Regions from separate parts of the Paraburkholderia dipogonis genome, predicted to be linked through region 1. Evidence: riboswitches for the same ligand, from Rfam matches in the RefSeq annotation. Region 1 holds a riboswitch; each other region holds the start of a gene.
What was found. A riboswitch is a leader RNA that binds a small molecule or an ion and turns the genes downstream of it on or off. The one in region 1 is predicted to bind manganese.
Positions count from the first base shown of each region.

Region 2: it holds a riboswitch for manganese, as region 1 does, so the genes downstream of both, ACFSNN_RS26435 (sodium:calcium antiporter) here and ACFSNN_RS10500 (TMEM165/GDT1 family protein) in region 1, are expected to answer to the same signal.
Region 3: it holds a riboswitch for manganese, as region 1 does, so the genes downstream of both, mntP (manganese efflux pump MntP) here and ACFSNN_RS10500 (TMEM165/GDT1 family protein) in region 1, are expected to answer to the same signal.

Region 1 is NZ_JBHUFR010000008.1:98,754-104,362, reverse strand. Features, by position in the region: gene ACFSNN_RS10515 (DUF1571 domain-containing protein) at 1-470, opposite strand, end outside; gene ACFSNN_RS10510 (anti-sigma factor family protein) at 467-1,270, opposite strand; gene ACFSNN_RS10505 (hypothetical protein) at 1,460-2,200, shown strand; yybP-ykoY riboswitch at 2,282-2,464, shown strand; gene ACFSNN_RS10500 (TMEM165/GDT1 family protein) at 2,474-3,064, shown strand; gene ACFSNN_RS10495 (low affinity iron permease family protein) at 3,120-3,638, opposite strand; gene ACFSNN_RS10490 (GFA family protein) at 3,666-4,070, opposite strand; gene ACFSNN_RS10485 (DUF1810 domain-containing protein) at 4,568-4,987, opposite strand; gene ACFSNN_RS10480 (ABC transporter substrate-binding protein) at 5,199-5,609, opposite strand, start outside.
Region 2 is NZ_JBHUFR010000021.1:162,055-167,663, reverse strand. Features, by position in the region: gene ACFSNN_RS26445 (SphA family protein) at 44-1,018, opposite strand; gene ACFSNN_RS26440 (HAD family hydrolase) at 1,344-2,411, shown strand; gene ACFSNN_RS26435 (sodium:calcium antiporter) at 2,482-3,492, opposite strand; yybP-ykoY riboswitch at 3,593-3,764, opposite strand; gene ACFSNN_RS26430 (outer membrane protein) at 3,859-4,422, opposite strand; tRNA gene ACFSNN_RS26425 (tRNA-Arg) at 4,766-4,841, opposite strand; gene ACFSNN_RS26420 (c-type cytochrome) at 5,116-5,609, shown strand, end outside.
Region 3 is NZ_JBHUFR010000001.1:407,888-413,496, forward strand. Features, by position in the region: gene ACFSNN_RS01680 (bifunctional diguanylate cyclase/phosphodiesterase) at 1-1,811, shown strand, start outside; gene ppnP (pyrimidine/purine nucleoside phosphorylase) at 1,937-2,257, opposite strand; gene mntP (manganese efflux pump MntP) at 2,419-2,988, opposite strand; yybP-ykoY riboswitch at 2,998-3,164, opposite strand; gene ACFSNN_RS01695 (potassium transporter Kup) at 3,549-5,474, shown strand.

The sequences.
Region 1 (5,609 bases):
ACCATGTGATCGGGCCGCGCCGGCCATCTTCCGGAGATGCGCTCCTGCCGGAACATGCTGTATTGGTAGGCGTCGTCGGTAATCATCCCGGACTTCGCGTATTCGACGAAGGCATCTGGCTTCATCGCGTCCATCAAGGCAAGGAGCTGATCGTCGGTCAGCGTCAGAATCGAGTGGTTTTCGATCCGCGCGCGCAACGACATTGCCTGTTCGCGAGCCGTGAGACAGCGGAATTCGTCGATGTCCGCGTTCACGGTATCCGACGCGCCGGCATCCGTACATCCCGCCGATGCAGCGGACGGAGCCGGCGCCATCGGGCTGTCCGGTTGCGCAAACGCGGCCGCCGAGACAGCCAGGCATGTCAAGGCGAGCACGTACCGCAACATCTGCGCGATTGCGGGGCGTCGCGCGGCAGGCAGCGTGCGCCGCCGCATCGGATGATCGGGAATGCCAGACCCGCAAAACGTCATGGGTTTTGATCCGTGCTCGATAAGCGGCGTTTGAAGGATTGCCCGAGCGTGCTGCATGCGTCGATCGCCATGGGCCGCAATTGGACCTCGGAAAGTTGACCGGTCAGCGCGCACCCCGTTCCCTGACTGCCCCAGTAGAACGTGCTGCGGTCACCGTCGCGAAACAGACGGAATGCCGACGCATCTTCCGGAACCGCTTCGACGTACATCGTGAGCCGGGCGCCGGCCGTGTTCTGATACATGAATTGCGCGGCAGGTCCGGATTCGCCGGGCAGCAGGCGACCGCCGATCAGCGCGTACCCATATCCCCGCAGCGAAGCCACCGACAAGCGTCGATCGAGGCGCCGCGACAACCAGTTGACCAGATGATCGCGTGGCAGCGCCGCGACCTCCACGGGGTGGCGTTGCTCGGGCGCGTACAGCGCGAAAGCGAGATCGGCGCGCTCCGCGAACACGGGTGTCTCCGCCGCGAATTTCGCCGACACCCAGGCAGATGACGAGCCGAGCGCCACGCCCATCGCCATGCAGGAGGCGGCAAGGCCAGCCCGCCGCCATCTCGGCGCGAGGCGGCACACGACGATATAACGCGCGTCGTCTCGCGGCTCCCGGAACAATGCCGTCAGCGCGGCTTTTTGCGCACGGTAATCGGCCACGCGTGCGGCCGCCTCGGGGTCGGTCGTCAGCCAGACGAGCGTGGCCGCGCGCTCCGACGCGCACAGCTCATTGTCAGCGAACGCCGATAGCGATCGCCAGTCCATGCTGCCCACGCCTCGCCTCCCGCGGTTGGTGTCGTCCTTCATGGGTGAGTTGCCGTTTGCATCTACCCTGCCCTGATGCGGGACTCGCAAGACCCAGCATCAATACCCTGAATAAACGCCCGGCAGGGTCGCTCTATTCCAATCGTGTGATGTGAAGGTTTGCGCGAAAGATGGAATAGGCGGTGACGCCGGATCGTTTAGATGTCGTGTCCGAATCGACGGCAGACTTCGATGAACATTCGACAGCAGCACTCCATTCGACCTGTCGGCGCAACGCTGCTGGTGGCGGGCCTCGTGTGGCTCGCGGGCTGCGGAGGTGGTGGCGGCGGCAGCGGCGGGACGTCGATGGTTTCGATCGCCGGCACGGCGGCAACGGGCAAGGCCTTGGCGAATGCGACGATCAACATCGACTGCGCGCGGGGTTCGATGTCGGTTGCAGCGGATATGAACGGAAACTTTCACGCAGCGCTCAACGCCTTGATGCCATGCCTGATCGCCGCGACCTCGGGCGTAACGATGCTGCACTCCGTTGCGTTCGCCGGCGGTACGTACAACGTCACGCCGGAGACGGATCTGCTGGTGTCGTATCTGGCGGCGCAACTCGGTACGAATGAGACCGGACTCATCGCCGGCTTCGCGGTGAACTCGCAGTTCCAGCAAGTGCTGGCGAATCAGGCCGACGTTCTGACCGCGCAGGCCGCGGTCGTCCAGAATTTGCAGCAGATGTATGGTGTCACGCTGTCCGCGCCCAATTTCCTGACTACCGCATTCTCTGCGGGCCAACCTGGCGAGGACAGCGATCTCGAAGCGCTCTTGGCTCGCGGCGCGATCGACGCCAACGGCGAACCGGATGCCGCGGCCGTCGCGCTGATGGCCAGGACCGGGGCGGCACATCCGATTGCTACATCGCCGAATAACAGCACGGGCGGCACCGGAGTCGGCGGCATTGGAAGCTCGGGCGGCATGATGTGAGAGGCCGCCTTCTCTTATCTCGACGCACCCGCTTCCGGAAATCTGACGATTTGCGTTACTCGACCGAGACAATGTAGAATCGCCGCTCTCATTGGGGAGTAGCCGCCTCGACTGCAATGCTCGAGGGTGCCCGTCAACATACTTGGTGGTCGACAGACCGCCATGGCGTGCACAGCACTATGCCTGGCAAGACCGATGACTCGCATTCCGACCTGACCGGGTCGCCGGAATGCGCGTCATCGCGTACGTACTGCGCGGCCCGGCTCACAACCTATGCAATCGTTCCTCGTTTCGACCAGCGTGGTCGGTCTAGCCGAAATCGGCGACAAGACCCAACTGTTGTCCCTGGTGCTGGCCGCCCGATATCGCAAGCCCATTCCAATCATTCTCGGCGTGTTTGTCGCAACGCTCATCAATCATGCAGCGTCCGGTGCTTTGGGCGCATGGCTTGCCAGCGTTCTGAGTCCCTCGATTTTGAACTGGGCGGTCGTCTCGTCATTTGCCGTCATGGCTGTGTGGATTCTGATTCCCGACAAGCTCGACGGCGCCGAGGCGCTGTCGACCAAGCATCCGATGGGTGTGTTCGGCACCACGGCGCTGACGTTCTTCCTCGCTGAAATGGGCGACAAGACGCAGGTTGTCACGATCGCGCTGGCCGCGCGGTTTCACGAATTCTTCGGCGTGGTCGCCGGCACCACGCTCGGCATGATGCTGGCCAACGTGCCCGTCATCTACCTGGGACACAAGTTTGCCGACCGTCTGCCGACCAAGGCGGTCCACATTCTGGCCGCAGTGATCTTCGTTGTCCTCGGTGGCTTTGCCCTCAGGACGGCGTTGTATCCGCACGAGCACCCGCTGTTCTAGTCCGCAGGGTCGGCTTGGTACGCTTGCGGAGTGCGCAACACCGACTCCGCTGTCGTCAACTTTCGACGGTCTGCCGGACCGGTTCCTCCACCGTGCCGCCCTTTGCGGGCGAACCCGGAGCATCAGCGGCAGACTGAGTGGACAAACGCAGGTAGGCTGCCGCAAGCCTTCGGAGTTCTTCCTCGGACGCGTCCTCAATACCGATCAAATCGTTATTCGCGGCTCGATGCGAGGAAAGCAATTCATTCAACTTCAGGTGCAACGCCACGCTATCTTTGTTCTGACTCTGCTGGATCAGAAAGACCATGAGAAAGGTGACGATGGTGGTGCCGGTGTTGATGACCAGTTGCCATCCGTCCGAGTAGTGGAAGATGGGCCCTGTGACTACCCAGGCAGCGACCGTCAGTACAGCAAGGCAGAAGGCGGCCGGTGAGCCGGCCCACCGCGTAACGAGGCTTGCAAAGCGGTCGAACAGGCGCGTCAACGGATGACGGCTGGCGTACGCAGGGCTCGATGTGTCAGGAACGGTATCGAGTTCGTCAGTTGATGAAGACGCGGCGGGTTGTGTCGTCATGACCGGCTCCAGAAGGTTCGACAAGCGTCATAGTCTGTCTTCGTTATATTCGGCGCGCACCCCGGCGGGCAGCCATGGCTCTTTATGGCAACACCAAAGCTCGTAGCTCGGCTCATACAGGTCCACGCGGTCAAAGGCGCCAAGCGGAAGATCCAGTTCGTCACTGTCGTCGTGTTCCATGAACGCGACCGACCCGCATGTCGGACAAAAATGCCTTCGCGCCTCGGGCGAACTTTGCCACGCCTGGGTAGGACCGGACCATTCCACGGCGGCACGCTCGAACATGGCATAACCGCCAAACACGTTGCCGTGTATTCGCCGACATGTCATACAGTGACATATCGACACTCGCCGGGGGCTCGCGGTGACGCGAAACCGCACCGCGCCGCACGCACATCCGCCGGTTTGTCCGACTGATTCACTGTTCGCCATCACTGCACCCTCCTTCGCGGAGCGCGGGGACTGCGAGTCAAACCGTTACTTATCTCTCGTCCTCGGAATCTTCGCGTTCGACTCGTATCGACGTTCTTCGACTGAGCAAACGGTATGCCCACTTATCACGAGAGCTGCTGAAGCAATTAGCTGAACGTCCAGGGTATCCGCGCGATGCGCGATTGCACGAACTTACAAAATCGCAGCCCGACAGGTATGCCCGTTGCGATCTCTGTGAGGGATGAACTGGACAACCGTTATTCGATCGGGCCCGACATGAAAAATCCGTGGATGAAAAAGAACCCGTTTCTCAGCATGTGGCTGAGCGGAGCCAACGCAGTGGCGGGCTCAGCGCGCGGTCACGCGACGGCGGCGGCAAAGCGCGGGACCACCGCTTTCTGGACCGCTGCGCTCGCACCGCCGAAGCCCAAAAAGAAAAGGCATACGCGTAGCTGACTCGAACTGCATGGGGCATGTCGAGCCTGCGTGCCTCATCGCTACAAGCGCTCCAACGTTAGCGGATCACCCTGGCCGTGGAAATACTTCCTGAGCGCTTCAGCAAAGGGCGCTTTGTCGATCGCCGCGCGCTCGAAGAGCGTCATCGACGAATGAAACTTCAGATAATCCGGATACCCGAAAATGTCCTCGATTGAAGAACCTTCGACAACGTTGACGTATTGGGTCGATTGCCTCAGCCGTTCACCCAGTACCGGATGGCGCAGATAAGCATCGGCCTCGGCCAACGACGAAATCGCGAACCGCTGCGCCATTGCACTCGCCCCAAGCCCCTGTATCTGTGGAAACACGAACCACATCCAATGGCTTCGCTTACGGCCGTCGCGCAGTTCGTCGCAGACCTGTGCGTAGAGTGGATCCTGTGCGTCGACAAAGCGCTGCAGGTTGAAAGGGTCGTTCAATTCGCTCTCCGTTCCGCCGTTTCGTTTCTATGGCGCTTTCAAAGCGTGAAACGATATGAATGTCTCACTGCCGATCAATCATATTGCTCGACGTGCGAGACCTTCAATATGCCCGAATCCACATGAGAAGTCGCCACCGTACAGCACCCGTTGCGAACACTTCATGCATGAGTCGGGCAAGACATTCAGGCCTTGGCGAAGGCCACCGCGTTCACTGGCCGTACACGTCGAAGTCGAAATACTTTTTCGCGATCCTGTCGTATGTGCCGTCCGCGCGTGTGTCGGCGATCGCCTTGTCGATCTGCGCCTTCAGGTCGGTGTCTTCCTTGCGCAAACCGATCGCGGTGCCGCTTCCGAGCGTCTTCGCGTCGTAGAGCGCGTTGCCGACAAACCCAAAGTCCTTGCCTCGCGCCGTGCGCAGGAAACCGACGTCAGCTTGCACGGCGTTCTGCAGCGATGCATCGATGCGTCCAGCAAGCAGGTCCGAGTAAACGAGATCCTGATCCTGGTAAGCCACGATCACCGCGCCGGCCGGCTCCCAGTAAGTTTTCGCGTAGGTTTCCTGGATCGTGCCCTGCTCTACGCCGATTCGCTTGCCCTTCACCGCTTCCGGCGTGGGCGT
Region 2 (5,609 bases), on a different contig from region 1:
GCGGCGCCTCTTCGATGGCGCGATGCGTCGCGCGCCGCCGGCCTTATTCAAAGGTCGCATTGACCGAAAGTTGCACCACGTTGCCCTTCGGCCGGTTGCTCACGTTAAATTCGTTGACCCAACGCAACGACGCCGACACCGGCGTCTTCTGCACCTTGCCCGACCAGGTGATCATCGGCCCGAGGCCCACGGAATGGCCCTGAGCGCCGCCGACAATGTCCGCAATGCCGCCGCTGTCGTGGCCGATCTGCTGGACATAACCGCCCACCACGCCGACGCCCCAGCCGTTGCTGAAGCGCTTGAGCGCGAGCAGATCGAGCACGCTGACCGGCGCGTTGTGATAGTGGGTGTCCTTATTGGGCGTGTAGAACTCAAGGCCGTAATTCAACGACAGCTCGATGTTCTCCTTCGGCAGCAACTTCGTATAAGCGATTGTCGGCGTGAAGGTCCATGTGTTCTGTCCGGCATTGGCTAACCGGTTCGAGTTGTACGCACCGGTCGGCGCGTAGATCTGCACGCTGAATGCGACGTGGTCGTTGCTGGTCAGGTGATAGCCGGCAATGACGGGCGTGAAGAAGAAATCGGCGAACTGCGTGCCGTGGTCGTCCGGCAAGCGGCCATGAAACGACGAGATGTCGGTGTACTGAACCGGCACTCCGAACGACGACGCGAAGTTCCAGCCGCCGACCGTAATTCCCCACGTCTTGACCGCGGCGAGGATCGTGTATTCGGCCGTCGCATTGACGCCTTGCGTGACTTGCCCAGCAATCGGAATCGACTTGCTAGTGCCTAGCGAACCTTCGTAGTAGACCGTGGCCGCCGACACGATCCAGTCGCTGGTGGGCGGCACGATGCCGCCGTATGGCGTCACCTGTTGGCCGGTAATCGGACGGCCGATGCCGCCTTCCGTCGCCCACGCTGTCTGGGAAAGACTCACGCCGACGATGGTCACGAGCGCGCCTTTGCACAATCCGGCAACGAGCCGCCAGGCTGCGAGCAAACAGTTAGGTTGACTCATAATCGTCCTCATCGAATGGAAGTCCGGCATTCTCACTCCTGCGGCACCACATCTGGGCAGCCTGCGTCCGCACGCCACACTGCGCGTGCGCGCGCAGGCATCAGGCTTTGCGCACGATTGGTGGCGCGACCGGCGCCCGTGTCGCCGCTTTCCTGTGCCTGGCGATGTGCAGGTCGTCCATGCGCGCCTCAACGCTTGTGCGGTGTGGGAAACGTCAGGCTCGCCCCTCAATGTCGAAAAAATCCCACAACGGCTGCAATTACCGCTTTGGCCCATTAGACTGGCGCTCGCTTGAATTCGACCCACCGCTTTCGATGAGGCTTTCATGATTCGCGCGCTGCACCGGTACTGCATTGCCTTCACCGTTATCCTTCTTTCTGCCTGCTCGGTGACGCCCCGGCAGGACGGCGTGTCGCAGACCGGCGCATCGGCGGCCGCCGCGTTGGCGTCATGGAACGACACGAAGACCACACGGTCGATCGTCGACTTCGTGACGCTGGTGACGACGCCAGAGTCCAAGGATTTCATCCCGCGTGCCGACCGGATCGCTGTATTCGATAACGACGGCACGCTGTGGCCGGAGCAGCCCGCTCCGGTCCAACTAGTGTTCGCGCTGCAACGCGTGAAGACGGTGGCCGCAAGGCATCCGGAATGGAAGCGCCAGGAGCCGTTCCGCTCGATCCTCAAAGGCAATCTCAGGAATGTGGCGGCAAGCGGCGACGCCGGCTCGATGCGGGTGTTGGCCGCGGCCCACGCCGGCATGACGGGCGATCAGTTCGCCGCGCTCGTGCACGAATGGTTCGATTCCGCGAGCGACCCGCGCTTCAACCGGCCTTATGCCGATCTCGCGTATCAGCCCATGCTCGAGTTGCTTGCCTATCTGCGCGCGAATGGCTTCAAGACCTATCTGGTGACGGGCGGCGACGTCGAGTTTGTCCGCGACGTGGCGCAGCGCATGTATGGCATTCCGCCCGAGCAGGTGATCGGCAGCACCGTCAAGTACCGGTACGGCCAGAGTAACGGCGCGGTTTCGCTGACGCGTCTCGCGCAGGTCGACACGTTGCTCGACGGCTCGGCCAAACCGCTGGCCATCGATCGTGTGATCGGCAGGCGTCCGGTGATCGCGTTCGGCAACGCGGATGGCGACGCGCCGATGCTCGAATGGACCTCGGCAGGCGACGGCCCGCGGCTCGCCGCGCTCGTGCATCACACGGACGCGCAGCGCGAATACGCATACGACCGCGCAGCGAAGAGCGGCAAGCTCGACAAAGGTCTGGACGAAGCCGCCGCGAAAGGCTGGCTGGTCGTCGATATGAAAGATGACTGGAGAACCGTGTTCAAGCCGGACGGCGCGACAGCGGCCGCAACGGCGACGACGACCCGGGCAAACTGAGCGTGAAACGCGGAAGGCCGTTGGACAAGCGGCCTTCCGCGACTGTTTTCACCTGTGGCCGGCGGTTCGTCTAGCGGCTCAGCGTAATCGCCAGATACGTGACATAGAGCACCCCGCAAACCAGCAATGCCCACACCGGCACGCCGCGCTCACGCACATTGACCCGCAGCCACGCCGCGGCGACGAGCGTGACTACGATGCCGGTCACCACTTCGATACGCGGCACCCACGGCGTCAGCAGAATGCCGATCGCGGGCAGCAGGGTGCCCTGAAACACCATCGCGCCGGTGATGTTGCCGAACGCCAGCGTGTCCTTGCCGCGGCGAATCCACAGAATGCTGTTGACCTTCTCGGGCAGTTCGGTGGCGATCGGAATGATCAGCAGCGAGAGCAGCAGCGGCGACACGCCGAGCGCCTGCGACACGCCGCGCACACCATGGATGAAGCCTTCCGCGCCCCACACCAGCAACGCGACGGCCAGCGCCAATTGCACCACGATGGTCGCGAGGTTGGTCGGCACGCCGAGGCGCGCGATCAGCATCTTGCCCGGCGCTTCAGTGCCGTGGCCGGCATCGACCAATTCATTCGATGCGCGGAAGGTCATCACCACATAGGTGACGTACACGCCGACCAGCGCCAGGCTGAAGAGCGCGCGCACGATCATCTGCTCATGCGGCACGTACATCGCGGCCGCGGCCAACACGAACGCACACAGGAAATAGTTCAGGTCGCGCGTGAAGCCCGTGCGCTCCGGCGCGACCCAGCCGCGCGCGCCCCGCGAGCCGAGAATCGCGAGCGTCATGAGGAAGGTGGAGAGGGTGGAAAGCATCAGCGGCGCACCGAGAATCGCGCCGACGCCGATCTCCTGATTGACCGCGCTATCCGTCGTGCCGCTGGCGATCGCGAGCAGCGGCACGAGCGTCTCGGGCAACGCGGTGCCGACGGCGGCGAATAGTGAACCCGTCACGCCTTCGGAAATCTTGAGACGTTCACCCAGATGCTCGAGTGCATTGGTGAAGAGCTCAGCCGCCACCAGAATGACGACGAGCATGATGGCAAGTTCGAGCAGGAGGCCGGTCATGCGCGGCACTCCGCAATCAAGCAGACGCGGCGGCGCGGCGGACGGGGAGTAGGGGAAACTGGCAAGTTACGACGATGTTTCACAGGGCGGCTCCGCGGTCGGACGTCGATGACAAACCAATGACGCACCGCCGCCCGTCCGACCAGAACGAGGCAGTGCGTCAATGGTCTCGCCAAACCGACCCGGTCGAACGCGCCATGACCCGCAGGCCAAGTATGTTGACGCGCTCTCCTTCAATGGATGAAGGAAGGCTACTCCCCAGTGACCGAGGGATTCTAACGGCAGGGGGGCGCTTTCAACAACCTTGTTGCGGTGAAGGTGGTTGTTCGGGCTAATCGGTTAGCCAGTGGGCGCGAGTTTAGCGCGTTAGTTGAAGTGATATTGCACGCCGATTGTGAAACTGTTGTTTGTTCTTCGGGTGCCGTCGTGATTGCTGGTATCGGTTGTCCATTCGCCTAGCGCGCTCATGTGTTTTGCAAACTTATATTCGACGCCTAAACCCCAGTGAAGGCGTGTGTCCGGCTTGTCCATTGTCAATCCAACACGTATGTACGGCATACACTGATTGAATGGCATGCCAAGTTTCGCATCGATTCCGCCATCTTTAGAAGTTGTCGAGCCGTGATGCAGATCGGCAAAAACTTCAGCGCCTGCCACGAAGCGGTCGACATCGAAGTTGTATCCCGCTGTAAACCCCGGAAAAACCGTGGTATGCGATGCTTTATTGACGGCGCCTGAGGCATCGGAGGTATTCACGCCCAACTTGAAACCCACATAGGGGCCGGCAAACTCGCTTGCGCCCGTTTGAGGAGCCGCCGATTGCGCGTGGACGAGATTGGATAGCATCATGATCGATGCGGTTAAAATCAGCCGGGTTATTTTGTACATGACCTGCAATAAAACGATTGGCGCGCGAATGGATCGCGACACGTTATTAATCAGTGAAGCGATCTAGAAATGCCGCTCCGGGAATATTCACGCGCGATAGAAATTGCATGATCAAAACATGCTAATTAAGGGGATAGGATGGGGCTATGCGAAATGTCCGCATGGAGACCTTCAAACGTCCGATTCTTAATTTGTGGCACAAATAAAGAGGGACGTTTTCGGACGAATCTGTAAAGGACATGCGAGCGTACGAAAGGCGTCGCCAAAGGACTGTTTGCGGGAATGCGGGGACCTTAGGCGGCACTCGTGCGAACACGACAGGGCCGTAAAAAACAAAAGGGCTTGGCGCACATTGCGTAAGCCCTTGAGCGAGATCGATTCTTTATGGTGCGCCCGGCTGGGATCGAACCAGCAACCCCTGCCTTCGGAGGGCAGTACTCTATCCATTGAGCTACGGGCGCTTCAACACGAAAGCGCGGCACCAGAACGGATGCGACGCCAAAGCGAGACCGAAAGGATACCCGGTTTCCGCCATACCGTCCACCGGACGGCCTGAATGGCGGCCTTCGCGGTGTTTCGCACAACCCGCGCGATGCGGGTAAACGCCTGCTGAACACCGCGCCGCGCCCCTCGCCGCCGTCGAAATGTTCCGTCTATAATCGTCCGTGGCTGATTAAAGAACAAGAAGTTGCCGTCACGCTGTACCGCTCACATACCCACGGAGACGAGACAAGCATGAGCGAAGCACCACACGGAGCCCCGATCAAAACCCCCGGGCAGCTCATCGCCGCGATCATCGCCAGTTTTGCGGTACCGATCGTCATCATCGTTCTGCTGGTGATCTACGTCGACAATTCGACGCGCACCGGCGCCGGCACCGACTCTCTCTCCGAAGCCGAGGTCACCGCCCGCATCAAGCCATTTGCCCAGGTCGACATTCGCGACGCCAACGCGCCGCGCGTCTACAAGAGCGGCGAGGAAGTCTATAAGGCGGTGTGCTCCGCGTGTCACGCGTCGGGCGCGGCAGGCGCGCCGAAATTCACCAATACCGCCGACTGGGCACCGCGCATCGCGCAGGGCTTCGACACGCTGCTGCACACGGCGCTCACCGGCAAAGGCGCGATGCCCCCGCGAGGCGGCACCAGCCCGGACGACTACAGCGATTTCGAAATCGCCCGCGCGGTCGCCTACATGGCCAACAATTCCGGCGGAAGTTTCCCTGAACCGGC
Region 3 (5,609 bases), on a different contig from region 1:
CGCTCATGTGGCTGTCCGCGTCGTGGGTTCCCATTACCGATTCCAAGGGCGAGTTCATCGGCTTTCGCACGAGCGGCCGCGATATTACCGAGCGCAAACAGGTCGAGGCTGAACTGCGCATTGCGGCTGTCGCATTCGACTCGATGGAACCGATGATGATCACCGACGCGAGCGCCACCATTCTGCGCGTGAACTCGGCCTTCACCGAATGTACCGGCTATACCGCCGAGGAGATCGTGGGCCAGACACCGCGCGTGCTTCGATCCGGCCGCCACGACGACGCATTCTTCCAGGAGATGTGGGAAGAGATTCACAGTGCGGGCGGATGGCAAGGAGAAGTCTGGGACCGCCGCAAGAACGGCGAGGTGTACCCGAAATGGCTCACGATCTCCGCCGTGATGAGCGACAACGGCACGGTCAGTCACTATGTCGGCACGCATCACGACATTACCGAACGCAAGATCGCGGAAGAGCGAATCAAGGAACTGGCCTTCTTCGATGCATTGACTCGATTGCCCAATCGCACCTTGCTACTGGATCGCCTGAGGCAGGCTATCACGGCCAGTGCCCGCAACGAAGCGTGTGGCGCGCTGTTGTTCATCGATCTGGATCACTTCAAGACGTTGAACGATACCCTGGGTCACGACAAAGGCGATCTGCTGCTGCAGCAAGTGGCGCAGCGTCTGGCAGACAGCGTACTCGAAAGCGACACCGTGGCACGAGTGGGCGGCGACGAGTTCGTGGTGGTGCTCGGCAACCTGCACAGGAACCGCCAGGAGGCGGCCAACCAGACGGAGGCCGTGGGCGAAAGAATCCTCGCCGTTTTGGGCAGTCCGTATCAGCTTGGCAAGATCGAGTACCGCACTAGTGCGAGTATCGGCGCGACGGTGTTCAGAGGCCATCAGGCCTCGATCGACGAACTCCTCAAGCAGGCCGACCTCGCGATGTACAAGTCCAAGGAACGGGGACGTAATGCCGTCCGTTTCTTCGATCCCGACATGCAAACCGTCGTCGTGCAGCGAGCCGCGCTGGAAGCGGGCTTGCGCAATGCCATCGAGGACAACCAGTTCCTGCTCCACTACCAGGCACAGGTCGTGGGTACGCGAGTGACAGGCGCGGAGGCGCTGGTGCGCTGGCAGCATCCGCAGCGCGGTATCGTGCCGCCCGCCGAGTTCATTCCGCTGGCCGAAGAGACCGGACTGATCGTTGCGCTGGGAAGCTGGGTACTGGAGGCCGCGTGCGCGCAACTCGCGCAATGGGCAACGCGGCCCGACATGGCGCATCTCACGATTGCGGTCAATGTCAGCGTCCAGCAGTTCCGCGAAGCCGATTTCGTGGACAACGTGTTGACGATTATCGGTCGCACCGGCGCGCGGCCCGACAGGTTAAAACTGGAGCTGACGGAAAGCGTGCTGGTCGACAATGTGCAAGACATCATCGAGAAGATGAGTGCACTGAAAGCGAAAGGCATCGTCTTTGCACTCGACGATTTCGGCATCGGCTATTCGTCGCTGTCCTATTTGAAGCGCCTGCCTTTGGATCAACTGAAGATCGACCGCTCATTTGTGCGCGACGTCCTGGTCGATTCCAACGACGCCGTGATTGCCAGAACTATCGTGGCGCTTGCGCGCAGCCTCGGTTTGGGTGTGATCGCCGAAGGCGTCGAAACGGAGGCTCAGCGGGATTTCCTCGCGGCAGCGGGATGCTACGCGTATCAGGGCTATTATTTCTGCCGCCCGCTTCCTATCGAGGATTTTGAGGCGCTGTTGAACAATGTAGAGACACGTCAATGCGTGGCTGAGCGAACATGAGACACGTGGCGTGCCGCCGGTGACGTAGCGCTGCTGCAATCCACGTGCGTTCTTTATGAAAAGCCCGCGCTTTTATACGCGGGATTTAGAGCGCGTCATTCCAACGTCGTGCAATGCGACGCGTTTTACAGATAGCTGCAGACGTAGTCGAGTGTTTCGATCACGTCGATATCGAAGCGGCTTTTCCCGGGCACCGAGAACGACTCGCCCGCACCATACGTCTTCCACTCGTCGCTGCCTTCGAGGCGGATGCGGCATTGGCCGGCCTGCACTTCCATGAGTTCAGGCGCGTCGGTGCCGAAGTTGAGCGCGCCCGGCAGGATCACGCCAAGCGTTTTGCGCGTGCCGTCGGCGAACAGAACGGTGTGCGAGACGCACTTGCCGTCGAAATAGACGTTGGCTCGTTTAACAATGGAAACCTGATCGAATTGCGTTGCGGCCGTCATGCCAATCTTCCTCTGGGTTGTCGTGAATGGAGGCGTTTGCGTGGACTTCAGGTCGGACCTTCGGGTCGGACGCGGAGCCGCCATCATACAGGCGGCCGGTGGCGTCAGACGCCGATCGCGCCGAAAGAAATGGAGATCTGCGGGCCGCAGTCAAACACCGTCTAGCCGAAGACCTTCAGATGCTCAGCCAGGATCGTGCTGCCAATGCCGATCAGCACGATGCCGCCCGCCAGTTCCGCGCGCCTGCCCGCCACGTGCCCGATGACACGGCCGAGCATCACACCGATCGTGACCATCGCCATGGTGGCGAGACCGATCGCAGCGGCCGTGGAATAGATGTTGACGTCCACGAAAGCGAGGCCCGCACCGACCGCCATCGCATCAATACTCGTGGCAAAGCCGGTTAGCGCCAGCAACCAGAACGAATGAGCCGACGGCTTCGTTTCCTCGATTTCCTTGGTGTTAAAGCTGTTGAAAATCATGCGGGCGCCCAGGACCAACAGCAGCGAAAACGCGATCCAGTGATCCCATGCCGAGACGTATTGCGCCGCGGCTTTGCCGAGAAACCATCCGACCAGGGGCGTGAGTGCTTCGATGACGCCGAAGATGAGCCCTGTTCTGACCGCCTCGCGCCAATGAGGACGATTGAGCGTGGCGCCTTTGCCGATCGCGGCCGCGAAGGCGTCGGTGGACATGGCAAAAGCAAGGAACAGCGTTGCGACAGGATTCATGAGAGGAGGGCTCGTGGTCGGGCGGAAAACCGCGACACACCGCCGCGCCCGACCGGTCGCGTGGTGTGTCGATGGTCTTGCCAACCAAAGGGCTACCTGCACCACGGTCTGCGCGACCGAGAATGTTGATGCAGGCGCTTCTGGGTAGAAGCCGGCTACTCCCCAAAGACAGGTGCGAGCATACCATGTCGAAAGGCTGATGTAATGGTGCTTGCGTCCTGCATGTCTGCCCGAGAAATAAATCGATCACTACTTCATGTATCAGTAGCGTGGCAAACGGCCGATGGTATATGTTGAATTAGCGGCACACCGGCCTTTCGGAAAAAAGACAGTCACGTCCGCGAAAGGCGGGTACGCAAACATCAGAACAATAAGAAGGCGCATAAAGCATCAAAGATGGGACGCACGTTTCTTGTACGAAAGTTGCTTCCGCGATGCTGACTATTGGGGCGCAGGCGACTCCTCGAAAAACGAGGCCTGATAAAAGCATGAAGCGGTTCCGCACGCGCAGCGGCCCAAGCCGTATGTTGCATCGCGAGAACGCGAAACTGGAGCGAGACATGAGCCAGTCAGTATCCGCCGCGCCCGATGCGGGCCATTCCGGCGGGCGCGGGCATCATCGCCCGGCGATGCCCGCACTCGCGCTTGCAGCATTAGGTGTGGTGTACGGCGACATCGGCACCAGCCCGCTGTACACGCTGCAGACGGTGTTCAATCCAGTCAACGGGCTGTCGCTCAACGCGCTGGATGTGGTCGGCATTGTGTCGCTGATCGTCTGGTCGCTGATCGTCGTCGTCTCGCTCAAATACGTCACGTTGATTCTTCGCGCGAACAATCACGGCGAGGGCGGGATCATGGCGCTGCTGGCGCTCGCCGCGTCGTCGGTTTCCGCGCGGCCGCGCTTGCGCCACACGTTGCTGGGCATCGGCATCATGGGCGCGGCGCTCTTTTACGGCGACAGTGTGATTACGCCGGCGATCTCGGTGCTGAGCGCGGTAGAAGGTCTCGAAGTGGCCGCGCCGTTCCTTAAAACCTGTGTGATTCCCGTGACGCTGGTTGCGCTGGTCACGCTGTTCCTGATGCAGAAGCATGGCACGGCCGGTATCGGCATCGTGTTCGGACCGGTGATGGTGCTCTGGTTTGTCGTGCTTGCCGTGGTGGGTGTCGTCAACATGATGCGGGCGCCCGCGATTCTCGTCGCGCTCAATCCGCTCACGGGGCTGGCGTTCTGCCTGCATCATCGGTGGCTTGCGTTCGTTGCTTTGGGCGCGGTCGTTCTGTCGTTGACCGGCGCGGAAGCGCTATATGCCGACATGGGACATTTCGGCGCGAAGCCGATCCGGCTGACGTGGTTCGGCCTCGTATTTCCAGCACTCGCGCTGAACTATCTGGGGCAGGGCGCGTTGCTGCTTGCCGATCCGGGCGCACTGCAAAATCCGTTCTACAAAATGTTTCCGGAATGGGCGCTGTATCCGATGATCGTGCTCTCGACGGTCGCGACTGTGATCGCGTCGCAAGCCGTTATCTCGGGTACGTATTCGATGACCAAGCAGGCGATGCAACTCGGCTTTCTTCCGCGCATGAATGTCGTCTATACATCCGAAAGGGAGATGGGGCAAATCTACGTGCCGGGCATCAACTGGACGTTATTGGCTGCCGTCGTGGCAGCGGTGGTCGGCTTCGGGTCATCCACGGCGCTCGGCTCCGCGTACGGTATCGCGGTGACCGGCACGATGCTGATCACGACCATCCTGACGTTCTTCGTCATTCGCTATGCGTGGCACTACAACTGGTTTCTATGCGTGTTCGCGACCGGCTTCTTCTTCATGATCGACGCGGCATTTTTCTCCGCGAATCTGCTGAAGCTGATGGAAGGCGGATGGTTCCCGCTTCTGGTCGGACTGATCATCTACACAATCATGGCAACCTGGGGAAAAGGCTGGGAGATGATGCGTGCCGAAGCGCGCGTGAGAGCCGGGACGACGCCGCTCAAGCCTTATCTCGCGACACTGCTGAAGGAATCGCCGATTCGTTGCGGTGGCACGGCGATCTTTCTTTCTCCGGATCCTGATGGTGTACCGCATTCGTTGATCAACAATCTGATGCATAACCGCGTGCTGCACAAACGGGTGGTGTTCGTGACGGTCAACAACGAAGAGATACCGTGGGTGCCCGCCAGTGAGCGCGTGAGCGTGCATCCACTCGATTCGGAATGCTACCAGGTCACAATCACGTATGGCTTTATGGATGAAGTCGATCTGCCGCGCGCACTTGAAGTTTGCAAAACGTACGGTTTGTCATTCGAGCCGGCGGAGACTTCCTACTTTCTGAGCCGCGCGACTCTCGTGCCAACTCGTGATAGCGGCATGGCGATGTGGCGAGAGCGTTTGTTCTCGGTCATGTTGCATAACGTGGGGAACGTCGCGGCTTATCTGAAGCTGCCGGCCAATCGAGTGATCGAGTTGGGGGCGCGGGTGGAGATTTGAGGATTGCCTAAGAACGCGAGCAAAAGCTTTGACCGCGGACGAGACAGAATCAAATATTCACTTTGCTTTTAATTCGGAATACACTGAATTTTCCATTCTCCTTACCTTACCCGCTAGTCTTCAGTAACAGATGTT